Regions from separate parts of the Exiguobacterium sp. EF_C8 genome, predicted to be linked through region 1. Evidence: riboswitches for the same ligand, from Rfam matches in the RefSeq annotation. Region 1 holds a riboswitch; each other region holds the start of a gene.
What was found. A riboswitch is a leader RNA that binds a small molecule or an ion and turns the genes downstream of it on or off. The one in region 1 is predicted to bind S-adenosylmethionine.
Positions count from the first base shown of each region.

Region 2: it holds a riboswitch for S-adenosylmethionine, as region 1 does, so the genes downstream of both, mtnK (S-methyl-5-thioribose kinase) here and ACY2IG_RS16310 (amino acid permease) in region 1, are expected to answer to the same signal.
Region 3: it holds a riboswitch for S-adenosylmethionine, as region 1 does, so the genes downstream of both, msrA (peptide-methionine (S)-S-oxide reductase MsrA) here and ACY2IG_RS16310 (amino acid permease) in region 1, are expected to answer to the same signal.

Region 1 is NZ_CM143264.1:3,089,206-3,094,083, forward strand. It holds gene mmuM (homocysteine S-methyltransferase) at 1-402, opposite strand, end outside; gene ACY2IG_RS16310 (amino acid permease) at 377-1,780, opposite strand; SAM riboswitch class I at 1,858-1,959, opposite strand; gene ACY2IG_RS16315 (ketopantoate reductase family protein) at 1,996-2,913, opposite strand; gene ACY2IG_RS16320 (GntR family transcriptional regulator) at 3,096-3,812, shown strand; gene gntK (gluconokinase) at 3,805-4,878, shown strand, end outside.
Region 2 is NZ_CM143264.1:462,086-466,963, reverse strand. It holds gene ACY2IG_RS02550 (sugar ABC transporter substrate-binding protein) at 1-446, opposite strand, end outside; gene mtnA (S-methyl-5-thioribose-1-phosphate isomerase) at 458-1,507, opposite strand; gene mtnK (S-methyl-5-thioribose kinase) at 1,504-2,670, opposite strand; SAM riboswitch class I at 2,748-2,851, opposite strand; SAM riboswitch class I at 3,057-3,158, shown strand; gene ACY2IG_RS02535 (2,3-diketo-5-methylthiopentyl-1-phosphate enolase) at 3,229-4,419, shown strand; gene ACY2IG_RS02530 (2-hydroxy-3-keto-5-methylthiopentenyl-1-phosphate phosphatase) at 4,416-4,878, shown strand, end outside.
Region 3 is NZ_CM143264.1:440,292-445,169, forward strand. It holds gene ACY2IG_RS02405 (MFS transporter) at 1-1,201, opposite strand, end outside; gene ACY2IG_RS02410 (ArsR family transcriptional regulator) at 1,216-1,815, opposite strand; gene msrA (peptide-methionine (S)-S-oxide reductase MsrA) at 2,044-2,574, opposite strand; SAM riboswitch class I at 2,669-2,772, opposite strand; gene ACY2IG_RS02420 (M20 metallopeptidase family protein) at 2,835-4,013, opposite strand; gene ACY2IG_RS02425 (putative quinol monooxygenase) at 4,091-4,384, shown strand; gene ACY2IG_RS02430 (SH3 domain-containing protein) at 4,440-4,878, opposite strand, start outside.

The sequences.
Region 1 (4,878 bases):
ATGACCGCGATACTCAGAACCATCTGCTAAGTAGGCACCATAAGGACCAACTGATCCCGCGATCAATGCGGCACTCTTTCCGCTACGCGTCCGTGCATCTTGCGCTAAGGTAACCGTTTGTCGAATTAACGCTTGTGCTTCCTCGGTCGTGATGTGACGTTGCTTGAATCCTTCGATACTTGCTTGATAGCTTGAGGTGATCGCAACATCGGCGCCTACTTCAAAGTAATCGTGATGGACACGCTCAATCTGTTCCGGTGCTTCGATTAAGAGGCGTGCTGACCAGAGTGGATCGTTCAGGTCGAATCCCTTTTGTTCGAGTTCAGTCGCAAGCGCACCATCTAAAATTAGGAAAGGAACTTCCTGTAATCGTTGATCAACTGGATTTTTGATTCGGGACATCTTCAACACTCCGTTTCTGAGAAGAATTCGTGAACGCATGAACGACATAACAGATCACGATGAATGGGATACCGCAATACAAGGCGACTCGTTGCGTCGGATCAAATCCGATACCAATCAGGGAAATCAAACAGACGACGAAAGCGGCGATCGGTACCAATGGAAAGAGTGGTGTACGATAGACCAATTCGTCGACCGTATGCCCTTCGCGGAGGAATTGTTTCCGGAAGCGATACTGCGCAACGCTGATACTCATCCAGACGACGACGACAGCAAGGCCGGAAATCGAGACGAGCGCAATATAGACACTTCCTGCTGCATAGATGCTAGACAGCAAAGCAAGTCCTCCGCCAAGCATGCTGAACAATACAGCTCGAAGTGGAACCCCACTTGGCGTCACCTGGGCGAAGAAGCGCGGAATCATGCGTTCGTTCGCAAGCGACCAAAGCATCCGGGAGGCAGCGTAAAGCCCAGAGTTCGCTGCCGACAAGATCGCTGTCAGAATGACGAAGTTCATCACGTCTGCCGCATACGGAATTCCGATTCGTTCGAACACCGCAACGAACGGACTTTCGAGCACGCCCTTCCCTTCCGTTGGCAATAAGACGGCTAATACGATGATCGTACCGACGAAAAAGAGGACGAGTCGCAAAATCGTTGTTCGGATCGCAAGCGGAATCGTCCGCTTCGGATCGACCGCTTCACCCGCTGCGACGCCGATCAATTCCGTTCCTGAGTAAGCAAAGTTCACAGCAAGCATCGTCATGAAGATCGCAAATGCTCCATTTGGAAACAATCCTCCTTCCGTTAAGGAAGAAAAGAATGGTGCTGGGCTACCATCTTGTAATGGGATGAAGCCAACGATGGCTCCCGCACCAAGTAAAATGAAAGCAATGATCGTTACGACCTTAATGGCGGAGAACCAAAACTCGACTTCAGCAAATACGCGGACCTTCAAGACGTTGATACCAAGGATCATCGCAGCGAATAATGCACTGAACACCCAGACTGGAATCGACGGGAACCAACGTTGCATTAAAATGCCTGCTGCCGTGAATTCTGAACCAAGGGCGACCGTCCACGTCAGCCAGTAGAGCCAGGCCACCGTATAACCGGTACCGGGTCCGATATACTTCGTTGCGTACTTATGGAATGATCCGGTTTCCGGCATGTGTACAGCGAGTTCGCCAAGACTTAGCATGACTAAGTAGACGACGACGGCTCCGATCAAATACGACAAAATCGTTCCGACACGTCCCGCTTGTTCCAACGTATAACCTGTACTTAAAAATAATCCTGTTCCAATGACGCCTCCTAACGACAGCATGATCAGATGACGTGATTCCATCTTGCGTCGAAACGCTCCGCTCGTTTTCATGAATCCATTTCCTCCTCGTTCCCCCTATTTCAAACAAAAAACGCATCCTCACGGATGCGTCGGTCGACAATTCGGAAATCTTATCGATCGGGTGCAGCACCCGCAGGAATTAGCACAGTATCTTTCGACCTGTTGCTGAGGTTTCATAGGGCCAGTCCCTCCACCTCTCTGGATAAGTATGTAATTGTTCCTAACCATATCAGAATGCAGATAATTCAGTCAACAGGCATTTCCCGATTTTTTTGATAGATCCATAAATTAGATTCAATCAGTTGAAGATGACGTGAAGAGCGTGTTTCGAGCAACGTACTAAAGAAATGTTTCACTTCGACGGGCTGACCCTTTTCCATGTCCCGTAACATTGACGATTTCATCGTGTCTTCCATTGCATGCATCTGCTTCAGCAAGACCGCTTCTACATCGTCATTAAAGACTGCGCCTTGTTCTTCCATCGCTTGCTTCGCTTCCTTCATGACGTCTTGAATCATCTGATGACCAATTGGGTCCTTGCGAATTGGACCGATGGCAGAGCGAAATAGTGTCGTCACGCCCGCAAATGTCGAAATGAAGAGGTACTTTTGCCACATGTCATCCATGATATGCATCGAGTACGCCATCAGTGCCTTCGCTTTCGCAAAACGTGTTGCAATCTCCTCTAAACGCGCTGTTGGTTTACCGGTTCGTGAACCAAACAATAGCCGATGCGACGGGCTTGTCTGTACAATACGCCCTTCTGCATCAAGCGTCGATTCAATGAAGCAAAGCCCGCCCAGTACTCGATCTTCTCCGAAGACTTCTGTTAACCGTCGTATATGCTGCATGCCGTTCAACAAAGGAATGATGTACGTCTCGCTCGAAACAAATGGCGCAAGATCCTGTAGGACATCATCCAAGTGATAGGCTTTCGTCGAAAGTAAGACGACATCAAATGTGTGATTCAGTCGCATGTCTCGTGTCACTAACTGAGGCGTGATCATAACATCACCATGAGGACTAGTGATCTGTAACCCTGTCTTTTGTAATTGTTCATAGCGCTTCGGACGAACAAGGAATGTCACCTGTTCCCCTTGCTCAGCAAGACGTCCCCCGAAATAACCTCCAACTGCTCCGGCACCTACGACTAAAACATGCATATGCATTACCTCCTTTTTAACTAATCGATTCGTTACTTACTCCTTCACCCTAACATATCGGAAACCATTTTCCTGATTCCTGCTTGAATCACTAAAATGTAAGTTAAGCGTTTGCATTTTAGAAAAAAACGTTTATACTAACTTGTATACAAGTATACTCACTTTAGAAATCAGGTGATTCCATGTCAGAACTGTTATACCCCTTGAAGTGGTTAGCAAAAGCTTCCGCTGGAGATCGTGTCGCACACGAGCTACGGATGCGCATCATTTCAGGAAATATTGAAAGCGGTACCATTTTATCCGAAAACAAATTAGCCTCTGATTTTTCAGTCAGTCGCTCGCCCGTCCGTGATGCGTTAAAGGTCCTTGCAGCCGAACAGTTGATTCGTCTCGAACGAATGGGGGCGGTCGTCGTCGGTTTATCCGAGCGCGACATTCAAGAAATCTATGATGTCCGGTTACTCATCGAAACGTTCGTCTTCGAGCGACTTGTTAAGGTCGAACGGGCAGAACTCGTCCGTGAACTCAGCAAAATTCTCGAAATGATGAAGGTTGCCGTCAAATATAAGGATGCTGATGAATTCTCTTTCCAAGACGTACTGTTTCATGAAACAATCATCCGCTCGATTGATCATGGGTATGTCAGCATGATTTGGCAAAATCTCAAACCAGTCATGGAAAGTTTCATCCTCCTATCGATGCGGGTACGATTCGAGGAAGACATCGAAGACTTTGAACGCATCCTCGCGAACCATGCCTTGTATATCGAAGCGATCGAGACAGGAGATCGTGAACGGATGGTTGCTTCCTTACATCAGAACTTTGATGATGTTCAGGAAGTCGAAGATCTCTGGAAAACGCAACAAATGATGTCGAAAGGAGTCGATTCACATGACTGAATACATGTTAGGCGTCGATATCGGAACGACGAGTACGAAAGCAGTCTTATTTACGACAAAAGGAGAGGTCATCGGACAAACGAACGTCGGTTACCCACTCCACACACCGAACCGTTCGACGGCGGAACAGGATCCGGAAGAAATTTTTGATGCCGTACTCGAATCCATCCGCTTGATCACAAAACGTCATCCGAGCATGCCACCGAAGTTCGTCGCGTTCAGTAGTGCCATGCACAGTTTGATTGCGATGGACGCACAACATCAACCGTTGACTGCCTGCATCACATGGGCGGACAGTCGGAGTGAAGCATGGTCGAACAAGATTAAGGAACAATATGGTCTCTCGATCTATCACCGGACCGGGACACCGATTCATCCGATGTCACCGCTTAGCAAAATCAGTTGGCTCGTCGAAGATCGTCCGGAGCTCCACGCTCAAACGAAAAAGTATGTCGGGATCAAGGAGTTCGTGTTCCAAAGACTGTTCGGAACATATGTCATCGACCACTCTCTCGCTTCAGCAACTGGTCTCTTTAATATTCATGAATTAGGTTGGGATACGGGCGCACTGCATGTCGCGGGTATCGATGCAAGCTATTTATCGGAACCCGTACCGACAACGACGTCATGTACCGGACTTAATACTGATTACGCACGACAAATGGGACTATCCGTCGATACGCCGTTCTTAGTCGGTGCCAGTGATGGTGTCCTCTCCAATTTAGGTGTCAACGCGATTCGCAAAGGGGAAATCGCGATCACGATCGGAACGAGCGGTGCCATCCGAACGATCATTGATCGTCCACAAACGGATGAAAAAGGACGAACGTTCTGTTACGCACTGACCGAGGACCACTGGGTCATCGGCGGCCCCGTCAATAACGGAGGAATGGTCTTACGGTGGATTCGTGACGAACTCGCTTCAGCAGAAGTCGAGACAGCAAAACGCCTCGGCATCGATCCGTATGCTGTCCTGACGAAGATTGCCGAACGCGTCCGCCCGGGGTCCGACGGTCTGTTGTTCCATCCTTACTTGTCCGGTGAACGAGCACCGCTATGGAATCCG
Region 2 (4,878 bases), 470 kb from region 1:
AGTTGATGATCGTTTTGGAACGTTTCCGTCACGTCTTGTAGAGATGCCCCTTTTTTCTTCGTGACCGTATCGAACGTCACGACCTTCAGTCCTTTATCGACTGCTGGTTTGATCATGTCATAGGCATAGTCTTCCTTACCGTGCGAAATGATGAGCCCATCATAATCTTGCTGAATCGCCTGCGCGACCAGTTCCTTGAACTTGACATCGTTACCTTCCGAAATGAACGTGCTGACTTTAAAGCCGAGCGCTTCTCCTTCACTTCGTGCGCCATCAAGGAATTGCTTCGTATGGTCGTCCGATGCGAGGTTACGGATGACGGCGATCTTGACGTCCGATTGAACTCCTTTTGGTACATCCTTGACGACTTTCGTCGTGGCTTCTCCATTCGCACAAGCTGCTAGTAACAGTGCCGGTGCTAGGACGGCGTAAGCTAGTTTTTTCATGACATATCTCCTTATCCGAGGGGTTGAAGCCCTGTTAATTGTTCAATCGTTTCTTCATTCGGTTGCGTGATGACACCAAGTTCGGTGATGATGCCCGTGATTAAGGTGTGTGGTGTGACATCAAAGGCCGGGTTGAAGACAGTAACTCCTTCTGGTGCTGTCGCAACACCTTGGACAGTCGTCACTTCCTGCGGATCACGTTCTTCAATTTCGATCGCGTCTCCGGAAACAAGTGAGAAATCAAACGTCGAGAGCGGTGCTGCGACGTAAAACGGGATACCGAAAGCTTGAGCGAGTAATGCTAGTTGGAACGTTCCGATCTTATTCGCCGTATCTCCGTTGCGTGTAATCCGGTCCGCCCCGACGATGATTGCATCGATCTGTTTTTCTTTCAGCGTATGGGCGACCATGTTATCTGTAATTAGCGTGACATCGATGCCGGCACGTTGTAGCTCCCATGTCGTCAGTCGTGCTCCCTGCAGTAATGGTCGCGTCTCACTCGCAAAAACAGATAATTCAATGCCGCGTTCTTTTGCGATATAGAACGGCGCAAGTGCTGTTCCATAAGCAGCGGTCGCAATCGATCCAGCATTACAGATCGTTAGGATCCGGTTACCTGACTGGAACAATTCAAGTGCATGAATCCCGATTTGACGTGACGTCTGCGCATCCTGATCGTATAAGGCAATCGTCCGCTGCTCGAGCCGTTCGCGGATCTCTTCTACCGACGTCCCGTCTTGAATGATTGGATTCAATTGATCAAGGACATTTCGTAAGTTAACAGCCGTCGGTCGTGTCGCGAGTAACGTCGCTGATGTCTCAAGCAAAGTCTGCTTATAGATCGACAGTTCTGCTTCAAACCGGTACGCCTCTTGAACGAGTACGAATCCGCCAAATAAACTGATCGCAGGCGCCCCTCGGACGCGCAGTTGTTTAATCGCTTCGACCGCTTGTGCAAGATCGGTAATGACTTCATAGTGTTCTTCCTGCGGTAGACGTGTCTGATCGAGAATCGTCAAGACACGATCTTCATAACGAATACTTTGAACGAATGTACTCATCGGCTAAGTTCCTCCGTTACGTCGAAGTTTCGTAAATCATCAAATGTCCGGCATTCGGTCCGACGTTTGATTAACGCCGATCCTAAACGTAAAGCATGTTGTTTTCGTTCTAGTCGTTCCGTCATAGAACTAATCGTTTCTAAATCAGCGACTGGTGCGAGTCCGATCGTCCGACGAATCAGTTCGCAACCGGCAAAGCCAAGGGCATCCTGCAAGATCGTGCTCAGTACATCGTCGACGAGTCCCGATGTCCGGAATGGTTCGACGGCTTCGCGTTCCCATAAGGCGCGGAACGTCGAAGCGAACGTCAGCCAGAACGTATCGATGTCGCGAATCCGGGCATCACGAAGTGCTGAATAATCCGGGTATGCTGCAAAGAATAAGTGGGCGATGAACTGTCCGACATCAAATCCGAATGGACCATAAAAGGCGAATTCTGGATCGATGACTTTCGTTTCCGTTGCCGAAGCAAAGATGCTTCCTGTATGTAGATCGCCGTGTAGCAACGCATCTCCTTTCGTGATGAAAAGCGCTTCGAGTTTTGCGACTTCGCGTTTCAACTCATCGTCCGCCCATAGACGTGCCACCTCTTCTTCAAGCCCGGCTTCAATCTCGTTCGTCTCCGCGTCATGGAACGGATCCGTGAAGATTAATTTTTCCGTGATGTCGCACAAGTCCGGATTGTAGTACGTTCGGGCGACACGTTTTTTTTCAACCGGACCAAGCGCAAAGTCCGATGTATGGAATAAAGTCCGAGCGAGATAAGAACCAATATGTTCCGCAAGCAACGGATACTGTTCACCTGCGAGTAAACCGCTTCGAACGATTGTCAGATGTGAAAGATCTTCCATGACCGTATACGCCTCGTCGTGACTAGCATGAAAAACACGCGGTACGAACGGCACGGCATGCCGGGCGAATTCACGGAGTGCGGATTGCTCGATCCACGCCCGCTCGAGTGATAGTGGCCAGCTCTCACCGACGACTTTCGCGTACGGGAGTGCTTGTTTTAGAATCAATCGATGTTCACCTTCTCGAATTCGAAAGACAAGGTTGAGATTGCCGTCGCCAATCTCTTCTGCTTCGACGGCTCCGTCGCCGATCAGTCCTAGTGAGCGGACCCGTTCGATCGCGTCCTGTTCTGTAAATGCTTTGTATGTCATCTCAGTTCCCCCTGTGTGATACACGAAAAAGCGCCTCTTTTCGTCATCGAAAAGAGGCGCAGGAAAGTCACTGCGTCCTCTTATCTCTCAGACGAAACGTCTGTTGGATGTAGCACCGTGCCAAGTGGTCGGTTGCTGCGGCGTCATCGGGCCAATTCCCTCTGCCAACTCGCGATAAGAGTCGTATGTAGTTGTCGTGTGTGATATTGATTTGAATCTTACGCAATCCTCTTCCCTGCTGTCAAACTAAAATCAGGGAGAAATGGACATCGTTTTCATGCCATCTATAGAAAGAGTATTTTCAAAAAAATAAATTTTCTAAAAATAGTTTGACAAGTCGTGACTCTCATGTAAAAATTGCAATTAGATTTCACAATTTCATCCAATTCTTATCAAGAGCAGACGGAGGGACAAGCCCTACGATGTCGCAGCAACCGACCTTTTGGCACGGTGCTAATTCTTGCAGCTACTAAGCTGACAGATAAGAGTCCACGTTCGAATCATTCATGGTCTCTTGTCGCTGACGAGAGACCATTTTTTTATTGAAGGAGGAAAGACATGGCTTACATCACAGCTACTTATCAATTGACCGCCCGCGATCGACTGGAGCAACGTGCCGAACAACTCGCGCTTGGTCTGACGGTTGGTTCCTGGACGGAGCTGAATCATCTTGAGCAACAACAACTCGCCTCGTTCAAAGGAGAAGTCGTACATACGGAAGAGCGCGACGGTAAAGGCTATATCACGATTCGTTACCCGGAACACAATGTATCGCGCGACTTTTCTGCGATCTTAACGACCGTCTTCGGAAAACTCTCACTCGACGGTGAAATCAAATTAACAGAATTGCTACTACCCGATACATTCACGTCGGATTTTCCAGGTGCGAAGTTCGGGATCGAAGGGGTTCGTTCCTTGATTGGTGTCGAAGATCGTCCACTGTTAATGAGCATCTTCAAAGGGGTCATCGGACGCGATTTATCGTTCCTTCGTGATCAACTCGAAGGACAACTTGCTGGTGGGATCGATCTCGTCAAGGACGATGAGATCCTATATGACAATCCGTTGACACCAACGATTGATCGGGCACGGATCGGACGTGAGGTTATCGATGCTCATTTCCACCGGACCGGTAAACGTGCGTTGTATGCGATCACACTTAGTGGTCCCGTCTTTACGCTCAAGGATCAAGCCAAACGATTGATTGACGCTGGAGCAACTGCTTTCTTGTTGAATACCTTCACATACGGACTCGACGTCTTACGTGAATTGGCAAGTGATCCGGAGATCAACGTTCCCATTTTCAATCATCCGGCTTACAGCGGTGCATTGATTGCCAGCCCGAACCACGGTGTTGCAGCGCCTGTCTTACTTGGCACATTACCGCGCGTTGCTGGTGCAGATTTAACGCTATTCCCGTCACCTTACGGCAATGTCGCTCTTCCGAAGGACGTCGCCCGCGGCATCGCGGTCGAAGCGACTCGCCTCGGTCAGACGAAAACGATTTTCCCTGTCCCTTCAGCCGGTATTCACCCAGGACTCGTCGCTCAACTCGTACGCGACTTCGGGATCGATTCCGTCATCAACGCTGGTGGTGGCGTACATGGTCATCCACAAGGTGCTGCGGCTGGTGTTATCGCTTTTCGTCAAGCACTTGATGCGGCACTCGCAAATGAATCCCTATCGAATGCTGCGTCACGACATGAAGAATTACGAGTCGCGCTTGACGCTTGGGGGATCAAGTCATGACCTTACGAATTCTTTGTGACTTCGACGGTACCGTAACGATGCAGGATAACATCATTGCACTCATGGAGGTATTTGTGCCAGTGAATGACTTCGAACCGTTGAAACGTGGCGTGCTCGACCGGACGTTATCGATCCAAAGTGGTGTCGGGCAGATGTTCGCGCTTCTGCCGTCCGACGGTAAAGCGGACTATCTTGATTTCTTGATGGAGCGCGCCGTCATTCGCGAAGGATTTTCGGAGTTGCTTCAGTACAGTCGTCGTCAAGGAATCCATTTTTCGATTGTTAGCGGTGGAATGGACTTTTTCGTCGAACCGATCTTAGCACCGTTCCTCGAGCAAGAGCAGATTTACTGTAACATTGCCGATTTCAGTGGTCCATTCGTCCACATCGATTGGCCACACGCCTGCGATGCCCATTGCACGAAGGGATGCGGCTGTTGTAAAACATCCGTTGCCCGTA
Region 3 (4,878 bases), 450 kb from region 1:
TGCGTTTTCTGAAGTAGAGTGAGAGGACAAGGATAAGAAGACCACAGTACAACATGATCGTCGTGATTGAAACATGAAACGACAGTAGAAAAGAGAGAAGCGCATAAGATAATGGAACGAGACCGTTTGACGCGGCATTCACGACACTCATGACACGTCCCATCGTCTGTTCCGCACACTGAGACTGGATGAACGTAATGAAGCGAATATTGATGATGGAAGAAAGGACACCAAGTGATAACAGGATGATCAGGTACAACAAAATCTGCTGGGCTTGACTAAGCAGGAAGAAAAGCAAACCTAAGGCGCCAATTAATCGGACCGATGAGGTAAGCCCATTTGCTTTCGTCTGCGCAAAACCACTCCAGAGCGCCCCTCCGAGCATTCCCATTTGATAAGCCCCTTGCATATAACTTAAATCCATCGCATCTCCTTGGAGCACATCATGAACGAGTAAGGGGATTCCGAGTAAGAGTGGTCCAAAGAAAAAGAAATTGACACAGATGACAAGAAAAAGTGTCTGCTTGAGTTGCTGAAGGTGAAAGACGTAATGTAGCCCTTCTTTTAGTTCAAAGAGAGCTGAATGCTGAAGCGATCGCTTGATCTTAGATTCGCGAATACCATACGTGAAAAGGAGCGTCAGACAGAGTGTGCCGAAAATCACGAGAAAGACGTGCGAGTAAGAAGAATAGCTGAGGATGACTCCACCAAGAATCGGACCTGAAAAGAGGGCGATTTGATTAGATGTCTGAATCAGTGAATTGGCTTTAGTGAGTTGTTCTTTAGGAACGAGTGTAGGCAGTAAGGAAGCATTCGCCGGCGAAAAGAATGCATCCACACTACCGAATAGAAAGGCGAATCCTAAAATCGTCAGCAATGTAAGCTGATCGGTATGAAGTAATGCGAGAAGACAGAGAATGAAACTGATCCGTAAAGCGCTCGAGATGCGCATGATCGTCGAACGTTTATAGCGATCGGATAGGACGCCACCGAATAACATGAGAAAAATACGGGGTAACAAGGTGGCCATGAGGACGAATCCAAGATATGACGCCTGGTTTAGTGTATGGATGACATACCATTGTTCAACAAACAGATAGGTTGATAGGGAGAGGGCAGAGCACATACCGGACCCCCATAAAAATAAAAAAGATCGATTTTTAAACAGCGATGGTTGCGTATCCATTTCAACAGGCAGCATATGGCACCTCCGGTTTAGACGTCGTCATTCTCAAATAGTGGTTCATCAATTGCAAAGGCAGTCGTCATGATATAGAAGTGTTTTTTATCTTCTTCGTCTAGTGAAGGGGACCGTGTGAACTCGTCCAATAGAGCACGATATTTGGTAGCAAATTGCCGAAAATTGGCTTCAGACATCGTCAGTTCCTTTTGAAGCGATAAGCTCATCCAGTCTTCAACGTTTGAAGACACAGGAGAAAAAGCAGTAGTTGGAGCGGTGAGGACGCGTGTCTTTGCTCGGTCCAATACCTCAAGATACGACTGCCGGGTCGCTTCATTCGTCTCGACGAAGTTCAGTAGATGATCGGCAGGAATGTAGCCTCGAGCAATCGCTTGATAGTATTTCAATAGATTGCCGCCTTGTTCTTCTGTTCGAACGAGGCGAATCAAGTCATGCTTTTCAAGTTCCCGTACGTGATAAAGGACCTTTGCGCGCGATAACGTTAGCAAGTGGGCCAACTGATGCACCGTATGCGGTTTTTCAACGAGAAACATGAGGATTTTTGTTCGTAACGGATCACTGATCACTTTTAACTGTTCATAGTTCTCTAATATGTGAATCGCTTTTTGTTCCATTCAATCATCTCCTTTTTAACCGGTTAATTTTTATTAACCGTAAAGCAAAAGCTTCTTTTTGTAAACGATTACAAATTTATGTAAGGGTAACGACAAAAGATAAAGCAGTTGGTTTACATACAAAAAACTGACTTCATTGACATCTCGATCCTCCACCTTCTACTAGAAAGTATAGGAAAAAGGAGATGTTTGAAATCAGTCTCAGCTACTATATGTGGTTCGAGGCAGTTAGACCGTCGTCGTATCTTTCCATTCCTGTTCGATGAAAGCATCACGGCCAGAAGCAACACGATCTTTTTTATAGTGTTCTGGATTTTTCTTATGGAAGTCTTGGTGGTACTCTTCCGCTGGATAAAATTCAGAAGCGGCATCAATCCGCGTCACGATTGGCTGTTTGAAACGGTTGCTTGCAGCAAGAGCGTCACGAGAAGTAATCGCAGCTTCATGCTGCGCATCCGTATGATAGAAGATTGCTGGCGCGTACTGCGTACCGCGATCTTGGAATTGACCTTCTGCATCCGTCGGATCCGTTTGGGGCCAGTAGAGTTCAAGTAAACGCTCGTACGGGAACAGGCTCGGATCAAACGTGATTTGGACGACCTCGAGGTGTCCCGTCGTTCCTGTTTTGACTTGCTCGTATGTCGGGTTATCGACGTGTCCGCCCATGTAACCTGATACGATTCCCTCGATTCCTGGTAATTCTTCAAATGGTGTCACCATGCACCAAAAACATCCACCTGCAAATGTTGCTTTTTCCATCTGTCTCTTCCTCTCCGTGGGAAATCCCCATTGTATGTCTGACAGCGAGAAAACGAAAACGACTCCTTCGCTTGGTTGCAAAAGGAGTCGCCGCTTTTTATCAACCAAAGCTTTCGCTTTGCTGGTCGTAGCACCTTGCTATGCGCAGGTTGCTGGGACGTCATCGATCCAGATCTCTCGGTCCACTCTTGATAAGGGTATATGAAGTTGATGTCATTCGTTATCATTGTTGTGATGATACCATTCACACAGAAATAAAGTCAATCCTTAGGTTTCAAGGCACGTAAAACCGTCGCTCCGAGTGTCTTCGCACCTATCAACAACGCTTGTTCATTGATCTCGTACTGTGGATGGTGCTGCGGATAGTTGACGCGACCGTCCGTATAGCCAGAGCCGGTAAAGAAATAACTACCCGGGACGTGTGTTAAGTAATGTGCGAAGTCGTCCGCCGCCATCATTGGTGTGAGTGCCCGGACGGATGCTTCCGGTAAGAAAGCAGCAGCTTCCTGAACGAGTTTTGTCTCATCCGGGTGATTCCAGAGCGCCGGGTAACCAGTCGTGAAGTCAATCGAATACGAAGCACCGATGCCGGCACACGTCGTCTTAGCGACAAGATCGACTTCTTGCCGGAGCTGATGCCGAAGTGTCTCATTGAACGTTCGGATTTCCCCGACAATGCGTGCCTCACCCGTAACGATATTTGGTGCTGTTCCTGCATGGAAAGAACCGATTGCGAGAACAGCCGGCTCAAACGGATCAACCCGTCGACTAACGAGATGCTGTAAGTTGCAGACGAGTTGCGCTCCAGCGACGAGAGCATCTTTTGTTTTATGCGGTGCCTGGGCATGACCACCTTGACCATGGACGATGATTTCGAATTCGTCGATCGCACACAATGTATGTCCTTCCCGGAACCCGATCGTGCCAACCGGTAAATCATTTTCGAGATGTGTCGCGAAAATTGCATCGACCCCTTCGAGGACGCCGGCTTCGATCATTTGGATTGCTCCACCGGGAAAGACCTCTTCTCCATGCTGGTGGATGATCCGAATCGTTCCTTGCAATTGATCGCGTAACGGATAGAGTGTAGCAGCAAGGGCCATCACGATCGCCGTATGACCATCGTGTCCACATGCATGCATGACACCGGGATGGATCGACCGGAAGGCAAGCGTCGTCTCTTCTTGAAGTGGTAAAGCATCAAAATCGGCACGGACCGCAATCGTCGGACCAGGCTGTTTGCCTTCGATCGTCGCGACGACACCACGACCTCCGACGGCTGTTTGATGAGGAATGCCCTGTTCTGCGTAAAAGGCGGCAATCCGTTCTGGTGTGCGGACTTCCTGGAAAGAGAGTTCCGGGTGTCGATGAAAATCGCGACGTAACGCGATCATTGTCGGTTCGAATTGTTCGAGTGCTTCAAAAAGTTGAGTTTGCATGTTCAAGCTCCTTTAACGTGTGTCTTTTCGCGAAAATGGGTACAGATACAGGTAATCACGAAAGGGGATAATGTAACATGGGAGAAATCGTCGTCAATGCTGTACTTACAATCAAAGCTGGACTTGCGGATCAAGTCTTCCCGATTTTACAAACGGTTTATCATGCTTCACAAAAAGAAGAAGGATGCTTACGTTATTCCTTGCACCAATCGATCGAGGATGAGCATCAATTCATGTTGTATGAAGTGTATCGGGACGAAGAAGCGCTTGAAGCGCATATCGCATCCGACCACTATAAAGCCTACCGTGAACAGATCGAATTATACTTGATGGACCGACAAGTGGCGAAATACGTCGAGATGACTTTCTGACGTGTTGCGATAAGAAGAGACGAACCCGTCGAAACCGACGGATTCGTCTTTTTTATTACATCGATTTAAAGCCGAGGAAATGCTCCTGCCAACGCGGTTCATAGATTGAATTGATTTGCAGCTGTGAACCACCCGCATGGATGAAGTGTTCGTTATCAAGCATGATTCCAATATGCGATGGACCGTCTGTATAGGTGTTCTGGAAGAAGACGATATCTGAGCGTTTACCACTTGAGATGCTCGTCCGGCGATTCGTGAAGAACGCACCATACCAGTAGCCACGAACGTTCGTCCGACCACCGTATTTTCCAGCTTGGTTCGTCGCATAGTGAATCAGTCCGGAACAGTCGAAGCCACCGTTTACGGCATCTTGCGAACCCCATGTGTAGGGTGTTCCGATATGCTGGACGGCTGCTTGGATCAGCTTTTCACCACGCGTATTATTCTTTTTGACGACTCGTTTATCCGACGTGATCGTCACGGCGGATACCGGA